4 regions of the Pseudarthrobacter sp. NPDC058329 genome follow, and region 4 is predicted to be linked to each of the others. Evidence: riboswitches for the same ligand, from Rfam matches in the RefSeq annotation. Region 4 holds a riboswitch; each other region holds the start of a gene.
The links. Region 4 has a riboswitch for S-adenosylmethionine ahead of ACFVYC_RS15965 (bifunctional o-acetylhomoserine/o-acetylserine sulfhydrylase). Riboswitches for the same ligand answer to the same signal wherever they lie in the genome.
Positions count from the first base shown of each region.

Region 1: it holds a riboswitch for S-adenosylmethionine, as region 4 does, so the genes downstream of both, ACFVYC_RS05740 (DUF1737 domain-containing protein) here and ACFVYC_RS15965 (bifunctional o-acetylhomoserine/o-acetylserine sulfhydrylase) in region 4, are expected to answer to the same signal.
Region 2: it holds a riboswitch for S-adenosylmethionine, as region 4 does, so the genes downstream of both, ACFVYC_RS20765 (LLM class flavin-dependent oxidoreductase) here and ACFVYC_RS15965 (bifunctional o-acetylhomoserine/o-acetylserine sulfhydrylase) in region 4, are expected to answer to the same signal.
Region 3: it holds a riboswitch for S-adenosylmethionine, as region 4 does, so the genes downstream of both, ACFVYC_RS02065 (aminotransferase class V-fold PLP-dependent enzyme) here and ACFVYC_RS15965 (bifunctional o-acetylhomoserine/o-acetylserine sulfhydrylase) in region 4, are expected to answer to the same signal.

Region 1 is NZ_JBHVZR010000002.1:273,009-278,314, forward strand. Features, by position in the region: gene ACFVYC_RS05730 (hypothetical protein) at 1-144, shown strand, start outside; gene opgC (OpgC domain-containing protein) at 245-2,656, opposite strand; SAM riboswitch class IV at 2,952-3,066, shown strand; gene ACFVYC_RS05740 (DUF1737 domain-containing protein) at 3,080-3,358, shown strand; gene ACFVYC_RS05745 (rhodanese-like domain-containing protein) at 3,355-3,765, shown strand; gene ACFVYC_RS05750 (O-succinylhomoserine sulfhydrylase) at 3,766-4,974, shown strand; gene ACFVYC_RS05755 (methyltransferase family protein) at 4,995-5,306, shown strand, end outside.
Region 2 is NZ_JBHVZR010000023.1:41,844-47,149, reverse strand. Features, by position in the region: gene ACFVYC_RS20775 (ABC transporter substrate-binding protein) at 1-308, opposite strand, end outside; gene ACFVYC_RS20770 (NtaA/DmoA family FMN-dependent monooxygenase) at 305-1,720, opposite strand; gene ACFVYC_RS20765 (LLM class flavin-dependent oxidoreductase) at 1,732-2,838, opposite strand; SAM riboswitch class IV at 2,875-2,985, opposite strand; gene ACFVYC_RS20760 (LLM class flavin-dependent oxidoreductase) at 3,186-4,340, shown strand; gene ACFVYC_RS20755 (rhodanese-like domain-containing protein) at 4,389-4,775, shown strand; gene ACFVYC_RS20750 (LLM class flavin-dependent oxidoreductase) at 4,772-5,306, opposite strand, start outside.
Region 3 is NZ_JBHVZR010000001.1:435,113-440,418, reverse strand. Features, by position in the region: gene aroA (3-phosphoshikimate 1-carboxyvinyltransferase) at 1-553, shown strand, start outside; gene ACFVYC_RS02075 (ribosome small subunit-dependent GTPase A) at 537-1,652, shown strand; gene hisN (histidinol-phosphatase) at 1,701-2,513, shown strand; SAM riboswitch class IV at 2,672-2,785, shown strand; gene ACFVYC_RS02065 (aminotransferase class V-fold PLP-dependent enzyme) at 2,822-4,261, shown strand; gene ACFVYC_RS02060 (class I SAM-dependent methyltransferase) at 4,317-5,075, shown strand; gene ACFVYC_RS02055 (metal-dependent transcriptional regulator) at 5,107-5,306, shown strand, end outside.
Region 4 is NZ_JBHVZR010000013.1:42,413-47,718, reverse strand. Features, by position in the region: gene ACFVYC_RS15975 (MFS transporter) at 1-812, opposite strand, end outside; gene ACFVYC_RS15970 (homoserine O-acetyltransferase) at 994-2,109, opposite strand; SAM riboswitch class IV at 2,122-2,237, opposite strand; gene ACFVYC_RS15965 (bifunctional o-acetylhomoserine/o-acetylserine sulfhydrylase) at 2,335-3,660, opposite strand; SAM riboswitch class IV at 3,703-3,818, opposite strand; gene ACFVYC_RS15960 (VOC family protein) at 3,983-4,621, shown strand; gene ACFVYC_RS15955 (DUF222 domain-containing protein) at 4,810-5,306, shown strand, end outside.

The DNA of each region.
Region 1 (5,306 bases), on a different contig from region 4:
TTCATCAACCAGCAGGCGCCAGGCATGGAAACCTCTTTCTGGGCGGCAATGAAGCACCGGATCACCCCGGGCTCCAACGGCCTGAGGATGAAGGGGCCGGCTGCCGCCGACTACATCCTGGCCAGCTGCCCCGGCATCGTGTAACCACCGGCATTGCAGGAAAGGCGTGAACCGCCCGCCAACGGGCAACGGTTCACGCCTTTTGTTTTGTCAGCTTCCTTCGGCTTCCGGGGAAGCCCCGCTCTCAGCTGGGGATGACGCGGAAGAGGAACCGTGTCCGGACCATCAACCAGAGCAGTCCCAGCACCAGGGCGTAGGCGGCGGTGTTGATCAGCACGTCACCCTGCCGCAGCGCAGGGATGTTGGCGATCACCGCTATCAGCACAACGTGCATGATGAACACGTACAGGGTTGCCCTGCCCAGCGGAATCAGGAACCACCCCAGGGCCCGCGTCACCGGCTTCCAGTACACGGTCAGGAACGCATAGGCAGCCACCACCAGGACCAGGACGTTAAGCAGCCGTCCTGGAGCCAGGTAGGTGCGGCCGAAGAAGGTGTCGTACATGCTCCGGTACACAGCGTCCGGAATAACCGAGAGCCGAACATCAAAACCGTTGGCCAGGTATGGGTTGCCCCAGGACAGGAAAACGAAGACCATCGCCGCCGCCGTGCACGCCGCCACGACCCAGGCATGGGCTGCCAGCCAGGCAACCACCCGGTGCCGATGGAACCCGGCCACCAGGCCGATGACGAACAGCACCTGCCACACCAGCAGCGGGAAGGAATCCTCGAACTGCGAGGGCAGGATCCGGAAGCGCGTGAGCGCTCCGACGGCGTATACGGCCAGGGTGGCGGCCAGTACCCATCCGGCTTTGCCGCGGTTGAGGGCGGCAAGGATCAATGGACTGGCAAGGAGCAGGACGACGTAGAGGCCCATGACGTTGAACTGCCAGGGACCGAACTGCAGCAGCAGGATGGCTGGAAGGATCTGGGGCGGCACGGGGAACTGGAACAGCGACTCCATTCCGGCGTAGAGGTCGTAGGTGCGGCCGGCGCCGTTATGCCCTGCCCCGCCGGTGCCCTGGTCCACGAAGGTGGTGAGGGTGTCGGTCCGGAAAATCGGCAGCAGGGAGATCAGGAAGACGCCGATAAGAACCACCAGGGCCGTGAGGTACAGCTTTCCGGCCCGCCGCGAGGTCAGGTCCACCACTGTCCCGAAGTCCTCTTTGACCCTGGGCCCGTACACCATGCCCACCACCAGGCCCGAGAAGAGCACAAAAAGCTCCGCCCCGGAAACAAAGCCCACGGCTTCCTGCGTGAGCAACTGAAACAGTGACGTCATCCCCAGGTGGTTCACCACCACAAAGACGATGGCCATGCCACGCAGGAAGTCCACCCGGGAATCCCTGGCGGAGGGGTCCGTGTAGGCCCATGCTGTTGCCCACTTCACGCGCCGGGGGACCTGCCACAGAGCCACGAGGAGAATGACCAGCGCCGCACCCACAGTCCAGGATGCCGGCCCGGAAAGGGTGTTGGCCCGCACATACCCGCTGTGCGCCGCAACCTCAGTGACCGGACCTGTCACCAACGGGGAAGCTTCCAGCCTCTGCCGGGCGGCGTCTGCAATGGCCGGGTTCCCCGTCAGCAGCCAGTCGATGCTCGCCACACCGGTGTCACGGGTGCTCGTCCGCTCATCCCAGACCACCGCGGCCGTCTTGGCAAACTCCGGGGAGCCGGCTGCCCCCAGGACCTGGTCCCACCACGTGGACTTGACCTGGGCTTCCGGGGCTCCGCCCGAATTCGGGCTGTAGAAAGCGGATGTCTGCAGCAGGAACGGCTTGTTTTTCCGGGCCGCGTACGTCGAGTAGAAGTTTTCGCCGCCTGAGGCCGTGAGCATTTCCTGGAGTTCGCCCTGACGGGGAACGGTGTTAATGGGCGCTCCGCCGGCCGTGTCGTCATGGAAAGCGGTCAGCCCCACCCAGTCCACGGCGTCGTCCCCTGGATAGTAGGGCTCGTAGGCCGCGTCCGAACTGTTCCAGGCGCCGTCGCCATTGGTATCGAGCAGGGCAAAGCCCTCGCTTCCCGGCGCGGGGGCGCTCCGGTGCAGGCCAAAGGGGTAGTCCTTGCCCAGGTAGGGCTCCCACACCATGGCGGTACGGCCGCCGTCGGTATCCTCGAAGGCGGCGGCTACGGCCCGGAAAGCGGACCGGTAGGCGGAAGGTTGCTGGCCCCACTCCACCCAGCTGGCATTCATGTCCGGAGCAAAGCGGATCAGCACCTGGCCCCTGAAGTTGCCTGTCCGTTCCGCCACTTCGTCAGCAAATGATGCGGCGGCTTCAGCGGTGACCTGGTCCAACGGAACCGTCGGCTTCACCGTGAGCATGGCATGCGCGCCTTGCTCTCCTGACTGTTCCAGGAAGCCTCTGATGTCGTTTACCTCTGAGGGGCGGAACGGGAAGGCTATGTCATGCCCCAACAGCGCCGGCGACGCACCCAGGCGGTCGGCGAACCCGGCGGCGGTGTCCTCACCCCATTCCAGGACAGCGCCCAGCAACGGCTTGCCCTCGTCCGGAAAGCTATCTGCCGCCCGGGCCGCTCCGCCAGGCAGCACCACGGCCAGGACTGCCAACAGTATGGCGGCCAGGAAGGCCGCCACGCGGCGCACCAAAGGAAGGTGATGGATCTTTCGCGCGACGGCTGATGACGAGCTGATGGGACCCCCAAGGCTGATGCTTCAACGACGGGGCGGCGGCCCCACAAGAACTTTATCCGGCATGTCAGGAGGTCGCAGGCATCGGTCCCCTGCCCCCCGGGGTGCCTGTCGCCGTCGTCCTTCATGGACCTGGTTGGCTGCGGACGTATGGCCTCCCTCCCGGACCGGAAGGGTTCAGTTACGGAACATGACGACGGCGGCGCTGCGGCCGCGCGTGCCAAGTGTTACGTTTTTGGGGAGTAATGAGTATCGGCGCCAAGCCCTGACTGGCCGGTCGGCAACCCTCCTTTCGCGGCGGGGTGCCTCAGGTGAATACTCGGCATATCGACCGAATCGTGTTGCAAGCGTGAAAGAAGGAGATCCGTCGTGTCTGACGCACCTGCCCTTGAAGAAAGACTTTCCTACCGGCTTGTCACCGGGCCGGATGACAGGTCTTTCTGTGAAAGGATTTCGACCGCCCTGGCCGAGGGCTACGTGCTGCACGGCAGCCCGGCGGCAACGTCCAACGGCGGCAAGGTGATAGTTGCACAGGCCCTGGTCCTTCCGGCTGCCATCGCATCAGCCGATGCCGCCGTCGCCACCGCGGTGGATGACCTTGAGTCCGCAGGCGAAGACCTTGAGTTCGACGGCGAGGGCCACGCATGAGCTATGCAGGGGACCTGACGCCCCAGGAAGCGTGGGACAAGCTGGAGCAGGGCGCCATCCTGGTGGATGTGCGCACCGAGGGCGAATGGGCCCACATCGGCATCCCGGACACCAAGGCCACGGACAACGATCCCCTGTTCATCCAGTGGACGTTCCCCGGCGGCATCCCCAACCCGGATTTCATCACCCACCTGACCCAGCAGGCGCCCGAGGATGCTTCGACCGAGCTGGTGTTCCTGTGCCGCTCCGGGCAGCGTTCCGTCGCGGCCGCGATTGCTGCCACGCAGGCCGGATTCACCTCTTATAACGTGCTGGAGGGCTTCGAGGGCGAGCCGGACCGCTACGGCGAACGCACCGTCAACGGCTGGAAGAACCGCGGCCTGCCCACCAATCTCGGGAAGAATTAAGTGACCTTCAACGAAGACGCCGCCGGCTGGAGCCCCGACACCCAGGCCGTCCGCGGCGGATTGGACCGCACCAATTTCCAGGAGACCAGCGAAGCTGTGTTCCTGAACTCGGGCTTCGTGTACGAATCTGCCGCCGCGGCGGAACGTGCCTTCACGGGTGAAGACGAGCGCTTCGTTTATTCCCGTTACGGCAACCCCTCCGTGGCCACCTTCCAGGAGCGGCTCCGCCTCCTCGAGGGAACCGAGGCGTGCTTTGCGACGGCGTCCGGCATGTCCGCGGTCTTCACCGCCCTGGGCGCCCTGCTGGCAGCCGGCGACCGTGTGGTGGCCGCCCGCTCGCTCTTCGGTTCCTGTTTTGTGATCCTGAATGAGATCCTGCCGCGCTGGGGAGTGGAGACGGTATTCGTGGACGGCCCGGACCTGGAGCAGTGGCGTGACGCCCTGTCCCAGCCCACCACGGCCGTCTTTTTTGAGTCACCCTCCAACCCCATGCAGGAGATCGTGGACATCGCCGCGGTCAGCGAACTGGCGCACGCAGCCGGTGCCACCGTCGTCGTCGACAATGTCTTTGCCACCCCCCTGCTGCAGCGCTGCGGGCAACTCGGCGCGGACGTCATTGTCTACTCCGGCACCAAACACATTGACGGCCAGGGCCGGGTGCTGGGCGGCGCTATCCTGGGCACCAAGGAATTCATCGATGGCCCTGTCAAGCAGCTCATGCGGCACACCGGTCCGTCGTTGTCCGCCTTTAACGCGTGGGTGCTCACCAAGGGCCTCGAGACTATGGCCCTGCGCGTTAACCACTCGTCCGCTTCAGCCCTGCAACTGGCCGAGTGGCTGGAGCAGCAGCCTGCCGTGAGCTGGGTGAAGTACCCGCTCCTGAAGTCACATCCGCAATACGAGCTCGCCGCGAAGCAGATGAGTGCGGGTGGGACAGTTCTCACCCTGGAACTTGCGACGACGGGCGGCCGCTCGGGCAAGGAGGCGGCCTTCGCGCTGCTGGATGGCCTGCGAATCATCGACATCTCCAATAACCTGGGCGACTCCAAGTCCCTCATCACCCATCCGGCCACCACGACGCACCGTGCCATGGGTCCCGAGGGGCGGGCGGCCATCGGGCTGAGCGACGGCGTGGTGCGGCTTTCGGTTGGGCTGGAGAACGTGGACGACCTGATTGGCGACCTTGAGCAGGCATTGAAGCAGGTCTAGCACTGGTTGGCGTGTTGGTCATGACGGGACCTGCTGTCACGAGTGACTGGGAAAGGCTCCTGTCCAACATTCCGTTGCCGGAGCAGAACCTGGTGGGGATCGCCGCTGGCGCCGTGCTTCAGCGGCTGGTACGATCACGGCTTTCCGCTCCGTCCGCCCGGGTGCCCGTACTGTTTCATGCAGCTGGCCTGGCTGCACTGGGCGCCGGTGGCACCCTTGTCGTTTGGGCCTGGTTTGCTGCCCGGGGCGTGCGACTTGCTACGCCGGGCGTCCTCCTTACATCCGGGCCCTACGCATTCTCGCGCAACCCGATGTACGTGGGATGGGCGCTG
Region 2 (5,306 bases), on a different contig from region 4:
AGCCACGGGACAATCTCGCCCGTGGACGAATCCTGCGAGGTCAGGGATGCCACTGTCTGCCGGGCGATCGCGATGGCGTCGTTGTTGCCCACCTGCTGCGGATCGATGCAGCCGCGGTCCACCGAGACGGCGAAGTTCAGGTTGCCGCCCGCCGCCGGGGTGGCGTCGGCACTTTGCTGCGATCCGGCGTCGGCCGCTCCTGCGCACGAGGACAGCAGGAGGGACGCCGCGCCCAGGAAGGCCACCACGACGGCGGACTTCCGGGCGCTGCGGAACGTCGAGGTTCCGGAGGGGTTCAGGCGGTTCATGCTACGTCTTCGCTTTCTTGGCGGCGGGCAGGCGACAGGTCGCCGCGCCGGTGGGTGAGAGGGGCGCGGAGGCCCAGGTTTTCGCGGAGGTTGGTGCCCGGGTATTCGGTGCGGTACACGCCGCGTTCCTGGAGCCGGGGCACCAGGTGGTTGACGATGTCGTCCAGGCCGGTGGGGACAATCCAGGGGGTGATGTTGAACCCGTCCACGGCACCGGAGTGCGCGTATTCGGTGAGCAGGTCCGCGACGTCGTCGTAAGATCCCACCAGGCCGCGGCCGTTAATGACCGAGCGCTGGGAGACGAACTGCCGGATGGACTGCCCCTTCTCCGTGGCCTCGGCCCGCCATTCAGCGGCGAGTTCCCTGGCGCTCTTGCCGTGGAAGGCGTTGCCGCGGGTGGCGTTGGTGACGTCAACCACCGGGTCGATGTCCGGGAGCGGGCCGTCGGGATCGTATTCGGTGAGTTTCCGGCCCCAGAACTGCTCGAGGTAGGCGATGGCGGTCTGCGGGCTGACCTGCTGCTCGCGGACCCACTGGTGCTTCTCCTCGGCTTCCTTGGCGGTGGGCGCGAGGATGAATTCCTGGCCCGGGAAGATCTTGACGTCGTCGGCCGGCCTGCCTGCCTTCAGCGTCCGTGCCACGATGTCCTCGCGGAACTTCCTGGCCTGTTCCAGCCCTGCGTGGCGGGAGAAGATGACGTCCGCATTCCGGACGGCAAAGTCGCGCCCGTCGGCTGAATCGCCGGCCTGGAACAGCACCGGATGGTACTGGCTGGAGCGCGGCAGCCTGCCGGTGACCTCGACGTCGAAGCTTGCGTCCTGGCGACGTACCTGCGTGATGGCGTCGTCGGCCAGCCACCTCCGGGACTCGCGGGACCCGGCGATTGCGCCGTCAGCCCAGGAGTCCCAGATGGCTTTGGCCGTCTGGACGAACGCTTCGGCCCGGACGTACCGGTCCTCGTGCGCCAGGAACCCGCCGCGGCGGAAGTTGGCCCCGGTCCAGGCGTTGTCCGTGGTGACGATGTTCCACGCGGCCCGGCCGCCGGACAGCAGGTCCAGGCTGGCCAGCCGGTGGGCGAGGTCCGCGGGGTCGTTGTAGGTGGTGTTCTGCGTGGCCACCAGGCCGATGTTGGTGGTCACCGCGGCAAGTGCTGCGAGCGCCGTTTGGGCGTCCGGCCGGCCAGCGACATCCAGTTCGTGGATCCTGCCCAGGTGTTCGCGCAGCCGCAGTCCCTCGCCGAGGAAGAAGGCACTGAACAGGCCGCGCTCGGCGGTCTGGGCCACCCTCCGGAAGGATTCGAAGTCGGTCTGCGAGCCGCTTTCCGGTGCACGCCAGACCGTGGTGTGGTTGACGCCCTGGAAGAAGACGCCGAACTGGATGGTGCCGTCGCCGTCGATGCGGGAAGTGCTCATGAGGGTTCTCCCTAGTGGGCCGCGGCGGCGGCGTAGCGGTTGGCGGGGCGGGTCAGGCCGAAGGATTCGCGCAGCGTGCATCCCGGCGCGGGTGCGGTGATGATGTTGGCGCGGCGCAGTTCGGGCAGGACCGCGGCTGCCAGTTCCGGCAGTTCGGTGTCCAGCACCGCCGGGTGGATCCGGACGCCGTCGCTGTCCTTGAACAGGGCTGCGAGGAGATCCACCAATCCGGCGGCGTTGCCCACGTAGCGGGCTCCGCCGGTCCAGCGCTGGTGGGCATCAAGCTCCTCGAGCCGGTCCGCGGCGCGGCGGCCGCGGGAGTCCAGCACGACGTCGAGCTCCACCAGGGTGCGGGCCGCGCCTGCCTCGCGGGCTGATGCAGCGGCGGCAGCGAGTCCCTCGAGTGTTGCGGCGGATACGAGCGCCACGTCCGCTTCGACGGCGGGCAGCAGCGCAGCAACAGCGAACACCGGCAGCTGCCCCTGCAGCGGGCGGGGAATGATCGAGGGCCCCTTGACCGAGAACCGGCTGCCCTCAAAATCGGCGTAGTGCAGCTTGTCCGCGTCCAGGTACCGGCCGGCGGCCGCGTCGCGGATGACGGCGTCGTCCTCCCAGGAGTCCCAGAGCCGGCGTGCGGTTTCGACGACGTCCCGCGCCTCGGACTGCACGTCCGCCTCCGCGATGGCGTCCCTGCCCACGGACCGGGATTCCTGGACGGTGTTCTCCACATTGACCAGCCAGCCGGCGCGGCCGTGTGAGGAGTAGTCCAGGCTGGCCAGCTGGGTGGCCACGTGGAACGGCTCGGTGTAGAGGACGCCGGCTTCGGGGACCAGGCCGATGGACCGGGTCAGCGGGGCGCTGAAGGCTGCCCGCTGGATGGCATCGATCCGGCCGGCGATACCAGTGCCCTCGGTGTCGGTGGTGCGGGAATCGCGGAAGGTGGCCAGGTGGAAGCCGGCGATGTCCGCCGCCTGCACGGTCCCGCGGATACGGCTTCCGCTCAGGAGCGTTCCCGGCTCGTGGGCGGCGAAGCGCCACGCAGCCGGGTGGGCGCCATCGCCGTCGAGCTCGATGCCGAGCACGGCGGAGCGCTGGCTGGGTGGAGGTGTGGAAGGCATGGATCCCCTACTGTTCGGGCCGCGGACGGCCGGTACGACATTCGCTTGCCGCTGCTGCGGCCAGGTCTGTTTCCGGAGCACCCCGCCATAAAAATGCCTGAGGGTTGCCGCAGCACCAGCCGGTCCTTCGCGTGCTGTCTCTTGACCTGCGACTGAATCTAGGGGTCCGTGCGGGCGCTCCACAAGCGGCTGGTCTTGCAGCGTCAAGGGCGGAAATGCGGCGTCAACGGGCGCTGTATTCCGTCATTTATGAACCAGTCTTGGCCTGCGTTACCTGGCATTTCGGGAGGTTGAGTCCGGTGACGGCCGGGGTGCGGAGGCGAGGCGGAAATTCGTAGTGTCATCCCATGTCCAAGCCTCCCGTGGTTCCGCTCTCCGTCCTCGACCTCAGCCCGATCTCCGCCGGCAGCACCGCCGCCGATGCGCTGCGGAACAGCATCGATCTCGCCGTCTCCGCCGAGCGGCTGGGCTACAGGAGGTTCTGGCTGGCCGAGCACCACCTGAGCGCAGGAGTCGCCGGGTCCGCTCCGCACGTGCTGTCCGCCCTGGTGGCAGCGGCTACCAGCACCATCCGCGTTGGCACGGCCGCCACCATCCTGGGCAACTACCGACCCATCCAGGTGGCTGAGAACGTGGGCACCATTGCAGCGTTCCACCCGGGCCGCGTGGACCTGGGCTTCGGGAGGTCCGGGGTACCCAAGGCAGGGCTTCCCCATGCCGCCGGCGCACCGGCCACCGCTCCGGACGCTCCGGCAGACACCGCAAACCGGATTGTGGACGGGCTGGTGGTCCCGCCACCGCGGCCGCTGTTTGGCAGGGCCTTCCCGGAACGGTTCCAGCTTCAGGCCCGGCTGCTGGGCCGCGTCCCCGGGGATGTGGACAATTTCGAGAACGATGTCCAGGACATCATCGCCTTCTTCGCCGGGACCTACCGCGCGGAAGAAGGCGCGACGACGGCCATCCACCCCGCGCAGGGCAACCCTCCGCAGTTCTGGATCCACGGTTCCAGCGCCGGACCCAGCGCCCGGCTCGCCGGCAAGCTCGGGCTGCCCTACGGGGCCAACTACCATGTTGCGCCCTCGGCAGTCCTCGAATCCGTAGCAGAATACCGGGCACATTTTGAACCGTCCGGCCTTCTGGATAAGCCGTACGTGGCAGTCTCGGCTGACGTTCTGGTGGCCCCCACCGCGGCCGAGGCCGCCACTGTCGGGGCCGGATTCGAGCACTGGGTGCACAGCATCCGCTCCGGCAAAGGCGCCATTCCCTACCCGGCCCCGGAGGACGCCGCCGGGCTCCCGCCGCTGGAACCGGCCGAGAGGGACCTGGTCCGCGACAGGCTGGACACCCGGTTTGTGGGCGACCCCGCGCAGGTGGCCGAGGGGCTGCGCTCCCTGCGGCGGGCCACCGGCGCCGACGAACTCCTCATCACCACCATCGCCCACAGCCAGGCGCACCGCATCCGCTCCCAGGAACTCCTGGCCGCGGCATGGGGCCTGGGCTGACGGAACACTGCTTTCACCCACCAGCACACCTACCGAAGGAGCACCACAATGAGCGAGCAGAACACCCCGGTCGACCCCCAGCTGATCAGCGCCGAACAGGCAGCCCAACTGATCGAGGAGGGCGTCCTCCTGATCGATATTCGCAGCGAAGGCGGCCGGGCCAGCACCGGAAGCGTCCCCGGCGCCGTTGTGGTGGACCGCGAAAACGTGGCCCAGGACTTCGGCCCGGAATCGGACACCAGGCTTCCGCAGGTGACCGGAACCGACCAGAAAATCGTTGTGTTCTGCGGCTCCGTCAACGGCTCCGGCCCCGTGGCGCAGAAGCTCAAGGTGCTGGGCTACCCGCAGGCTGTCCATGTTGACGGCGGATTCCTGGCCCTGCGCGACGCAGGCGTGGCCACGACCGGCCCGGCTGTGGAACCCGCCGCCGTCTAGCCGTGGGCAGCCGCGGCTAAGTGCCGCGGCTGCCAACCCAGCGGTGGCGCCACGAGCGTGGCGAAGTCCGTGATGATCTGCCGGTAATCCTCGATGGAGAACTCGTACGGAAGGTTGATCTGCAACTCGGTGGCGGAGGCGGTCACCGGATCAGCCAGCAGCCCTTCCACGATTTCCTCCGCATTGCCTACCAGGTCCGGCGCGAACAGCGTGCGGCGTTCCCCCTGCGGGGCCAGCGTGCGCTCCTGGCGGCTCTCCCGGTAGGCGCGGTACCGGCCCCGCGTCTCTGCGTCGGCCCCGTCGGTGGGAAGGACCACCCTGCCCACCGCCACGCGCGGCACATGGCGCCCGCGGAAATCCTGGCGGTAGCGCGCAAGGTTGGCCGCCTGGGCCTCCACAAAGACGCTGCTTGCTTCGCCGGACACGATGTTGCCTACCACCAGGTTGACGCCGCTGGCCGCCGCCCAGTCCGTTGATGTGGCGGATCCTGCGCCGTACCAGATGCGGTCCCGCAGTCCTTCGCTGTAGGGC
Region 3 (5,306 bases), on a different contig from region 4:
AACGGTCCGGATTCCCGGTTGGCCCGAAGAGACGCAGCAGGTAGGAGATCTATGGCGGACCATCCTTGCCAGCATGGGCGCGGAGGTCACCCTCATTGACGGCGTCCTGACGGTAACGGGCGGTCCGGAAATCAAGGGCGCCGATTTCGCGGACACCAGCGAGCTCGCCCCCACGGTCGCCGCGCTGTGTGCTTTGGCCAGCGGACCCTCCCGGCTCAGCGGCATTGCGCACCTGCGCGGCCACGAGACTGACAGGCTCGCTGCCCTGGTCGCCGAGATCAACCGCCTTGGCGGTGATGCCGAGGAGACCAGCGACGGGCTGGTGATTCGGCCGGCCAAGCTGCATGCCGGCGTCGTCCGCAGTTACGCCGACCACCGCATGGCCACCGCCGGCGCCATTCTTGGCCTGGCAGTGGAGGGGGTGCAGGTGGAGGACATCGCCACCACCGCAAAAACCATGCCGGACTTTCCCCAACTGTGGGCAGACATGCTGGCCCAGGCCGGCCCCGCCCATGCCGGCGTGGAGGGGTCCAGCGGTGGCGCGGAGCACTGATTCCTGGGACGAATCGGATGTCCGCATCCGGCCCAGCAAAAAGGGCTCCCGCCCCCGCACCAAGGACCGGCCCAGCCACGACGACGCCGTGACCGGACGCATCATCACCGTTGACCGCGGCAGGTACACGGCAGTGGTGGGCGAGGACTCCGGCAACGAACGTGTGGTCATCGCCGCAAGGGCACGCGAACTTCGCCGCAACCCGGTGGTGGCCGGAGATTTCGTCTCCCTTGTGGGCGATGTCTCCGGTGAACCGGATACCCTGGCACGGCTGGTCAGGATCCAGGACCGCCGGACGCTGCTGCGCCGCAGCGCAGATGATACGGATCCGGTGGAGAGGGCTGTGGTGGCCAACGCGGACCAGCTGGTGATTGTGGTGGCTGCCGCCAATCCCGAGCCGCGTACCGGCTTCATTGACCGCGCCCTGGTGGCAGCCTACGACGCCGGAATCGAGCCGATCCTCCTGGTCACCAAGGCCGACGTCAAGGATCCGGCGGACCTGCTGTCCAACTACACGCACCTGGACTTTCCAGTGATCATCAGCCGCACTGCCGATTCCAGCGCTTCAGGCATCGATGCCCGCTCCGATGACGGACTCTCCGCACGGCTGGACAGCACGGCCGTCGCGGAGTTGCGTGATCACCTGGACGGAAAAGTAACTGTGATGCTCGGCCACTCGGGCGTGGGCAAATCCACCATGGTGAACGCGCTGACCGGAGCGGAACGCGCCACCGGCGGGGTCAACGCCGTGACAGGGCGGGGGCGCCACACGTCGTCGTCTGCGCTGGCATTGAGGCTGACCGAGGCCCCGGCGGGCAGTTGGATCATCGACACTCCGGGCATCCGCTCCTTCGGCCTGGCCCACGTGGACCCGGACCGGATCCTGCGCTCCTTCCCCGACCTCTCCCCCGGCATCGAGGACTGCGAACGCGGCTGCAAGCACACCGCCACCGCGGTGAACTGCGGACTGGACGCCTGGGTTGGCGGCGGCCATGCCGGCGCCACCGGAGAAGCACGGCTGGCCTCCCTGCGGCGCCTGCTGGGCACCGACCCCCGCCTGGAGGCCCAGGAGGCCAAGGAACTGGGCAGCGTCAACTGACGGTGCCGATCTCCCAGCAGATCAGCGCGCAGACGGTAGTTTGGAACCATGATCCAACCCGCTTCAAGCTACAACGATGACCTGCGCCTGGCCCACGTGCTGGCAGATTCTGTTGATGACCAGACCATGAGCCGCTTCAAAGCCCAGGACCTCAAGGTGGAGACCAAGCCTGACCTCACACCGGTCACCGACGCGGACAAGGCCGCGGAAGAGGCCATCCGCGGCCAGTTGTCGCGTTCCCGTCCGCGTGACGCCGTGCTCGGGGAAGAGTTCGGGAGCACCGGCCACGGGTCCCGCCGCTGGATCATCGATCCCATTGACGGCACCAAGAATTTCGTCCGCGGCGTCCCCGTCTGGGCCACCCTGATCGCGCTGGTGGATGAAGGCGAACCCGTTGTTGGCGTGGTGAGCGCGCCGGCCCTCGGCAAGCGGTGGTGGGCGGCTAAGGGAATGGGCGCCTACATGGGACGCTCGCTCGCCGCTGCCACCCGGCTGCGCGTCTCAAATGTCGCCAACCTGTCCGACGCTTCGCTGTCCTACTCCAGCCTGGGCGGCTGGAAGGAACGCGGGAACCTGGACAACTTCCTGGGCCTCACCGAGGACGTGTGGCGGACCCGCGCGTACGGCGATTTCTGGTCCTACTGCATGGTGGCAGAGGGCTCTGTGGACATCGCCTGCGAACCCGAACTCAACCTGTACGACATGGCCGCTCTCGTGCCGATCGTGGTTGAAGCGGGCGGCCGCTTCACCTCCCTGGAGGGGGAGGATGGCCCATTCGGCGGCAACGCCCTGGCCACGAATTCCATCCTGCACTCTGAGGTTCTTCGGCGGCTGAACCCGGACCTGGATGATCTTCTCTAAGTCCCTACACCGAACAATCAGCGGCGGGTGCCTCCCAAAGGAGGCGCCCGCCGTCGTATCTTCGGTGAAAGCAGCCCTTTTCAGCGGACGCGTAACAAACCGCTTAACAATCGGGCCGGCTTCAAACCTTCCTGCCCCATGTCCTACGCTCTTAACCAGGTCACGAGTGCCAGCGCGAAACCCCGGTTTGCTGGCCGGCAACCCTCCAACCGCGGTGGGGTGCCCCGGGTGACGACCAGGCCGGTCCGGAACGGATGCGGCAAGCGCGGATTCCCGGTACAGGGGGTCCTTTCGAAGTGAGGTCTGCCGTGACTACTGCCACCGTCTCCCCCAACGCCGCTCTCCAGCCTGAAACCGTCCAGCCTGATGGCGCTGCCCTCTTTGATGCCCGCCGGGCCGTCGCCGGCCGGCCGCTCTCAGCCGTCACCGGCGCTGAAATCCAGGCACCGCTGATTTCCGGCGACCACGTCCGGTACGCCAACCTCGACTACGGCGCCTCCGCTCCGGCTCTCTCGGTGGTTTCGGCCTACCTCAATGAGATCCTGCCGTTCTACGCCAGCGTCCACCGCGGCGCCGGCTACGCATCCCAGATCAGCACCTCCGTGTACGAAAATGCGCGCAACATCGTCCGCGAGTTCGTGGGCGGCCGCCCGGACGATTCGGTGATTTTCACCCGGAACACCACCGATTCGCTCAACCTGCTGGCGGGCTGCCTGCCCGCAACGGACGGCCGGCCCGACGGCGACGTGCTGTACCTGGACATCGAACACCACGCGAACCTGCTGCCCTGGCAGGGCGTCCCACACCGCAGCATCGTTGCCGCTGACACCATCACGGGCACCATCGCATCCGTCCGCGCTGAACTGCAGCAGGGCGGTGTGAGCCTGCTCGCTGTCACCGGCGCCTCAAACGTCACCGGTGAGATCCTCCCCATCCGCGCCCTGGCCGAGCTCGCCCACGAACACGGTGCACGGATTGTGGTGGACGCCGCCCAGCTGGCGCCGCACCGCCGCGTCAACATCGCCGCGGATGGCGTGGACTACCTCGCCTTCTCCGGCCACAAGCTCTACGCCCCGTTTGGTGCCGGCGTGCTGGTGGGCCGCCCGGACTGGCTCGACGCCGGGACCCCGCACCTCGCCGGCGGCGGTGCCGTCAAGGAAGCAAGGCTCGACGACGTCAGCTGGGCCACCGGCCCGGCCCGCCACGAGGGGGGCTCACCGAACGTGCTTGGCGCAGCTACCCTGGCACGCGCCACCCAGGTGATTGCCGGGCTTAACCAGGACCAGTGGCACGCCCACGAATCCGCCATCCGTTCCTTCCTCGTCGAGGGCCTGCAGAAGATCGACGGCGTGACCGTCCACCAGATCTTCAAGGACACCAACCCGGACACGGACACCATCGGCGTGGTCAACTTCTCGGTGGAAGGCTACGACGCCGGGCTGGTGGCGGCTTACCTTTCCGCTGAGCACGGTGTTGGCCTCCGCGACGGCCGCTTCTGCGCCCACCCGCTGCTGAAGCGGCTCGGGCTTCCCTCCGGTTCCCTCCGTGCCAGCTTCGGCGTCGGCTCGCGCCTCGAGGATGCAGAACGGCTCCTTGCCGGCATAGAGTCGCTGCGCCGCGATGGCCTGGGGTGGGACTACGTCGTGGACGCAGGACGCTGGGTTCCCGCCAACGACACGCGGACCTACCCGCACTGGGCACCCAACACTCCCGGAACCGCCGGCGCTGCCCCCTGCATCGATGACTGAACACTTGCGGTAAATTCGAAGGATACCCAAGGGCATCAGACGAAGGAGGCCACGCGTGGTACGGGGTGGCCCCAAGCTTGATCATGGACGGCGCCGGGAGCTCGGCCAGAGCTTCCAGGACGGCGGCCGGCACTACCAGCGGGTCCGCCCGGGCTATCCAAAAGAAACAGCCCAATGGCTGGTTCCCCCGGGCGCCGCCGATGCCCTCGACGCCGGAGCCGGCACCGGCAAGTTCACCGCACTGCTGCTGGACCTGGGCCTGTCCGTCACTGCGTTGGATCCCTCTGCTGACATGCTCGAACAGTTACGGGCGCACTATCCCGGGGCCACGGCGGTCCAAGCCAATGCCGAGGCGACGGGCCTGCCCACGGCGGCCTTCGACGTCGTCAGCGTTGCCCAGGCCTGGCATTGGTGCGACGCACTGGAAGCAAGCACGGAACTGGCGCGCGTACTGCGGCCGAACGGCACGCTGGGCCTGATCTGGAACCAGCTGGATACATCGGTTCCGTGGGTCCACAGGCTTTCACGGATCATGCACGCCGGGGACGTGTACAAGCCGGACTTCCGGCCAGTCGTGGGGCCGGAGTTCCGGGGGCTCGAGGGCCACGTCGCCCACTGGCAGGACCGCGTCACCACCACCGACCTGGTGGAGCTCACCAAGTCCCGGAGCTACTATCTGCGGGCGGGTGAAACCACCCGCGCCAAAGTGCTCGCCAACTTGGACTGGTACCTTCACGAACACCTGGGCCACAGCCTTGACGAAGAGCTGGAGCTGCCCTATCTAACGCTTGCGTGGCGGGCCTTCAAGGCATGACGCCGGACGGGCAACGGGTAGGCTTGGAGTTGTGAAGACCAGCGCGCCCTCCTCCTCCATCGAGGATTACGTCAAGGTCATCTACTCGTTCACGGAATGGCAGGACAAGCCGATCACGTCCTCGCAGCTGGCCCAGCGCCTTGGCGTCGCCAATTCCTCGGTCTCGGAGATGGTCCGCAAGCTGAAGGACCAGGGCCTCGTTGACCATAAGCCCTACAGCGCCATCACGCT
Region 4 (5,306 bases):
ACGAGGTAGTACAGGATGTTCTCGGCAAAGCGCAGGCCCATGGCGGTAAAGACACCGCGCGGGTAGCGGCGGAAGACTTCGGCCACACCGTAGCCCTTCTTCTCCACCGTGACTTCCTTGCGTGCTTCGATGAAGATCGGCGCATCCTGGACCTTGGTGCGGATGTAGTAGCCAACGATCACGATCACTGCGGAGAGCCAGAAGGCGACGCGCCAGCCCCAGCTAAGGAACGCTTCCGGGGAAAGCGTGGCGGAGAGGGTGAACAGGACGCCGGTGGCCAGGAGGTTGCCCATGGGCACGGCGGACTGCGGCCAGCTGGACCAGAACCCGCGGGACTTGCTGGGGCTGTGCTCGGCCACCAGCAGCACGGCGCCGCCCCATTCACCGCCGACGGCGAAGCCCTGGATGAAGCGCAGGAACACCAGGAGGGCCGGGGCCCAGTAGCCGATCTGGGCGAAGGTGGGCAGGCAGCCCATGAGGAAGGTGGCGACGCCCACCAGGACGATGCTCAGCTGCAGAAGCTGCTTGCGGCCGAACTTGTCACCGAAGTGGCCAAAGACGATGCCGCCGATCGGGCGGGCAACGAAACCTACGGCATACGTAACGAAGGCCGCGATGATGCCATCGAGTTCGGTACCTGAATTGGGGAAGAACATCTTGCCAAACACCAGGGTGGCGGCGGAGGCATAAAGGAAAAACTCATACCACTCAACTACGGTGCCGGCCATGGAGGCCGTGACGACTTTCCTCAGGCCTGTGGCCTTGACGTCGGTTTCCTCTGGCCGCCGTGCGGCGGAGCGTTCCGTACTCATTAGTGAACTCCTTCGGCGTCGTCTTCGACACCACTGGGACAGGCTATGGCGGGTACATGTGTTTTTGGTCACGAACCGCCGGGTCCCATCGAGTATGGTCGCCCCGAACGCCCAGCTCAACGCCGAATCATGCAGAGCGCATCTGCGTTATTGCACATTCAGGGGCGTCGGGGGCGTGATGTCAGGCCGAAAGGTGCTCCCGCAGCTGGTTCCCCAGCTGGCCGATCTCGGTAAGGAAACCGTCGTGCCCGATGGGCGCCTCGATGAGGTGGACGTCCACCTCTCCGGGGAGTGCCTGGGCCAGCTCCCGCGACTGGGACGGGAAGTAGAGCCGGTCCGAGTCCACGGCGGCAACAAAAAAGCGCGCACTGGAACTGGACAAGGTCTGGACGAGGGAGCCGCGTCCGCGGCAGACGTCGTGGCTCATGAGCGCCTCAGTGATGGCGATATAGCTGTTGGCGTCAAACCGCTGGACCAGCTTGGTGCCCTGGTGGTCCAGGTAGCTTTCCACCTGGTAGCGCCCCCTGGCTGCGAGCTGCTCGCCCTGAAGCGGTGATTCGGGGGCCTGCGGTGAGCGGCCAAAGCGTCCGTCCAGCTCCACCGGGGAGCGGTACGTGATGTGGGCGATGCGCCGGGCCAGGGCCAGGCCCTCCTCGGGGGCGGTTCCGTTGTAGTAGTCGCCGCCGTTGAAGTTGGCATCCTGTCGGATGGCGAGCGTCTGCGCCTGGGCGAAGGCGATCTGCTCTGCGGTGCTCGCGGCACCCACGGAAATCACCGCGCAGCGCTGCACCCGTTCCGGGAACGTCACCGCCCATTCCAGGGCACGGGCACCGCCCATGGAACCGCCCAGCACGGCGAACCAGCTATCGATGCCCAATTGGTCGGCCAGCCGGGCCTCGGCCGCGGTGCTGTCCCGCAGGGTGACCAGCGGAAAACGCGAGCCCCATGGATGACCGTCCGGCGCGGGCGATGACGGCCCGGTGGACCCATAACAGCCGCCCACGATGTTGATGGACACCACAAAGAAACGGTTGGTATCCACGGGCGCACCCGGCCCCGCGAGTTGTTCCCACCAGCCTGGCTCCTCGGTGTCGCCCCGGGTCACGTGGGTGCTGCCGGTCAACGCATGTTCAATCAGGACGGCGTTGCTGCCGTCCTCGTTCAGGGTGCCCCAGGTTTCATAGGCGAGGGTGACGTCCGGCAGGTATCCGCCAGCCTCCAGCTGCAGGCCTCCGATGGAGGCATAGCGGACAATCCCGTGTTCGGGGACAGTTGTACGGGTGACGGTAACCGTCATGGCAAGACCTCTTCTACGCGCTTGCCCGCCGTCGTATGACCGGCAGGCCAGGTCTTCACCCGGGGCACCCCGCCGCGGAAGGAGGGTTGCCGGCCAGCAAGCCGGGGCTGTCACTGGCACTCATGACCTGCTTCGAGTGTACGAAACAGCCCCTGCCTGCTGCCAAGAGTGTGACTGGTTGTGACTTTCCCGGCTTGCCGCCGCGTTGGGCACCCTCGTGGTGGGCTAGGCTCCGGTGGCCCCCTTGGCGGCCCGGAAGCCTGCCTCGAGGTCCGCCAGGATGTCGTCGATGTGCTCGATCCCCACCGAAATCCGCACCAGACCCGGGTTCACGCCGGCAACCACCTGCTGCTCCGGTGAGAGCTGGCTGTGGGTGGTCGACGCCGGATGGATCACCAGCGAACGGACGTCACCGATGTTTGCCACATGGGAGTGCAGCTCCAAGGCGTCCACGAAGCGCTTGCCTGCCTCCGCACCTCCGGCGAGGTTGAACGACACGATGGCGCCGGTACCTTTGGGGCCGTATTTGCGGCCCCGCTCGTACCAGGGGCTGGAGGGCAGCCCGGCGTAGGCGACCGATTCGACGTCGTCACGCGCTTCCAGCCACTGCGCCACGTCCAGGGCGTTGGCCACGTGCCGCTCCACCCGCAGGCTCAGCGTCTCCAGCCCCTGGGCGATGAGGAAGGCGTTGAAGGGCGATACTGCCGAGCCAAGGTCGCGCAGCAGCTGAACCCTGGCTTTGAGGATGTACGACAGGTTGGCGCCCAAGGCACCGTCGGCGCCCAGGTCGCGGGCGTACACCAGCCCGTTGTAGGTGGGGTCCGGGGTGTTGAAGCCGGGGAATTTGGCAGGGTCCTTGCCGAAGTCGAAGTTTCCGGAGTCCACGATCACACCGGCGATCGCCGAGCCGTGGCCGCCCAAGTACTTGGTGGCCGAGTGCACCACGATGTCCGCGCCCCATTCCAGCGGCCGGATCAAGTACGGGGTGGACAGGGTGTTGTCCACAATGAGGGGCACTCCGGCGTCATGCGCAACCCCGGACACGCCTTCGATGTCCAGGACGTCCTGCCGCGGGTTGGACACCACCTCGCCGAAGAAGAGCTTGGTGTTGGGCTGCACTGCGTTACGCCACTGGTCCAGGTTGTCCGGGTCCGCCACGAACGTGACTGAAATGCCGAACTTCTTCAGGGTGTGGGCGAGGAGGTTGTAGGTGCCCCCATAGAGGCTGGGGCTGGCGACGATGTGGTCCCCCGCCTCGGCAACGTTCAGGATGGCGAAAGTCTCCGCCGCCTGCCCGGAGCTGAGCAGCAGCGCTCCCAGGCCGCCCTCCAGGCTGGCGATCCGTTGCTCCACCGCCTCCTGCGTGGGGTTGCCGATCCTGGTGTAAATGGGCGCCAGTTCGGCCAGGGCAAAGCGGTTGGCGGCGCTCTCAGCCGTGGGGAACACGAAGGACGTGGTCTGGTAGATAGGAAGTGCACGGGCACCGGTGGCGCCGTCCGGCTCCTGCCCGGCGTGGATCTGGCGTGTTTCGAAAGACCAACCGTTGGACAACTAAGGCTCCTTTGACATGGCCCGGCATGCTGGAAGCACCGCGGGCCGCGCTTGCCATCCGGCCGTTGCCGGACAGCCAGGTCCTCACCCGGGGCACCCCACCGCGGATGGAGGGTTGCCGGCCAGCGAGCCGGGGCTTGGCGCTGGCACTCATGACCTGAGCTCAGTGTAGGAACGAGCACACAACACCCGACAGGATTATGACGAACATAGTCCTCAGGATTTCCCGGGGGCAGGTGGGTTCATGAAGGGTTTCCACGGCAAAATCCCAGTAAGGGTACCCTTAGCTGAGAGCCCGATCACAAAGTGCCAAGATGTTGCCATGCGCATGGATCACGTCTCTTACGCCTGTGAACACGATGGCCTGGCTGCCACCACCGAACGTATCTCCTCTGCCCTCGGCGTTGAGGCAGTCAAGGGCGGGGTACACCCGCGGTTCGGAACCCGGAATATGATCATCCCGCTCGCGGGGCACAAGTACCTCGAAGTGGTGGAGGTCCTGGACCACCCCGCTTCGGACAAGGCTCCCTTCGGGCAGGCAGTGCGTGCGCGGTCTGCTGCCGGCGGCGGCTGGATGGGCTGGTGCGTCGAAGTGGACGACCTGGCCCCCTTTGAGGAACGTCTGGGACGCTCCGCAGTCAACGGCAACCGCAAGTTTCCGGACGGCCGCGAACTGGTCTGGAAACAGATCGGCATCCTGGGCTTGATTGCCGACCCCCAGGTTCCCTACATGCTCAAGTGGGACGGCGATCCTTCCCTGCACCCCTCCAACGCCTACGACAGCAACGTGAAGATGAGCTGCCTGACCATCGCCGGTTCGGCAGCCCGGGTCACCGAATGGCTGGGTGAGCCGGTGGAAAAGCCGTTGGAAGACGTCGCCGTGGAGTGGGTGGCACCGCACGGTACCCCCGGCATCCTGTCGGTGACGTTCGAGACCTCCAACGGAGCTGTCACGATCTGATCCTTCCTGGAGTCCGGGCAGTCCTGCCCGGCCCCCGACTGTTGGGCAGGTGCTCTTCTTTGCCCTCCTGAGCTTCGGCCGCCATCAGCAGGTGACAACGGCGTCACCTGCCGATGGCGGCCGAATTTTTTTGTGAGCCCGGATTGCATCCCCGCCGGAATGTCTGACCCCCTTGTCATGATGGGTTCATGGGCACAGCGGCGGTGGCAAAGGCGTATGACGACATCAACGCCGCCCTTGCTGTGCTAAATGCTGAGGTGGACGGGTGTGGTTCTGAGCCGTTCTCGGAGGCTGATCCGCTGGCCGGGCTGGCGGATGGGTGCCTGGACATCCTTGCCGGGGCGCGTGTGGCCGAGGCCGGGTTCGCGGGTCTGAAGGCCCGGGCTGCGGTGAAGTACACGGACACCGCCGATGCTGTGGCACCGCCGGACGCGCCGGTGCAGGCGCAGGAGATGGCTATCGCCGCGGAAATCGGCGCCCTGCTGGCCCTCGGCCCCCGCGCGGCGGGTTCGTTCCTGGCCGCATCCCATGCCCTGGCCAGGGAGTTGCCGCTGACCCTGTCGGCGTTGCAGGCCGGAACCATCTCCTGGCAGCACGCCCTCGTCATGGTGGATGAAACGGCGGGCCTTGACCGGGCCGGGGCAGCGGCGCTGGAGGCCCAGTTCCTGGGCCCGGACACCCCGCG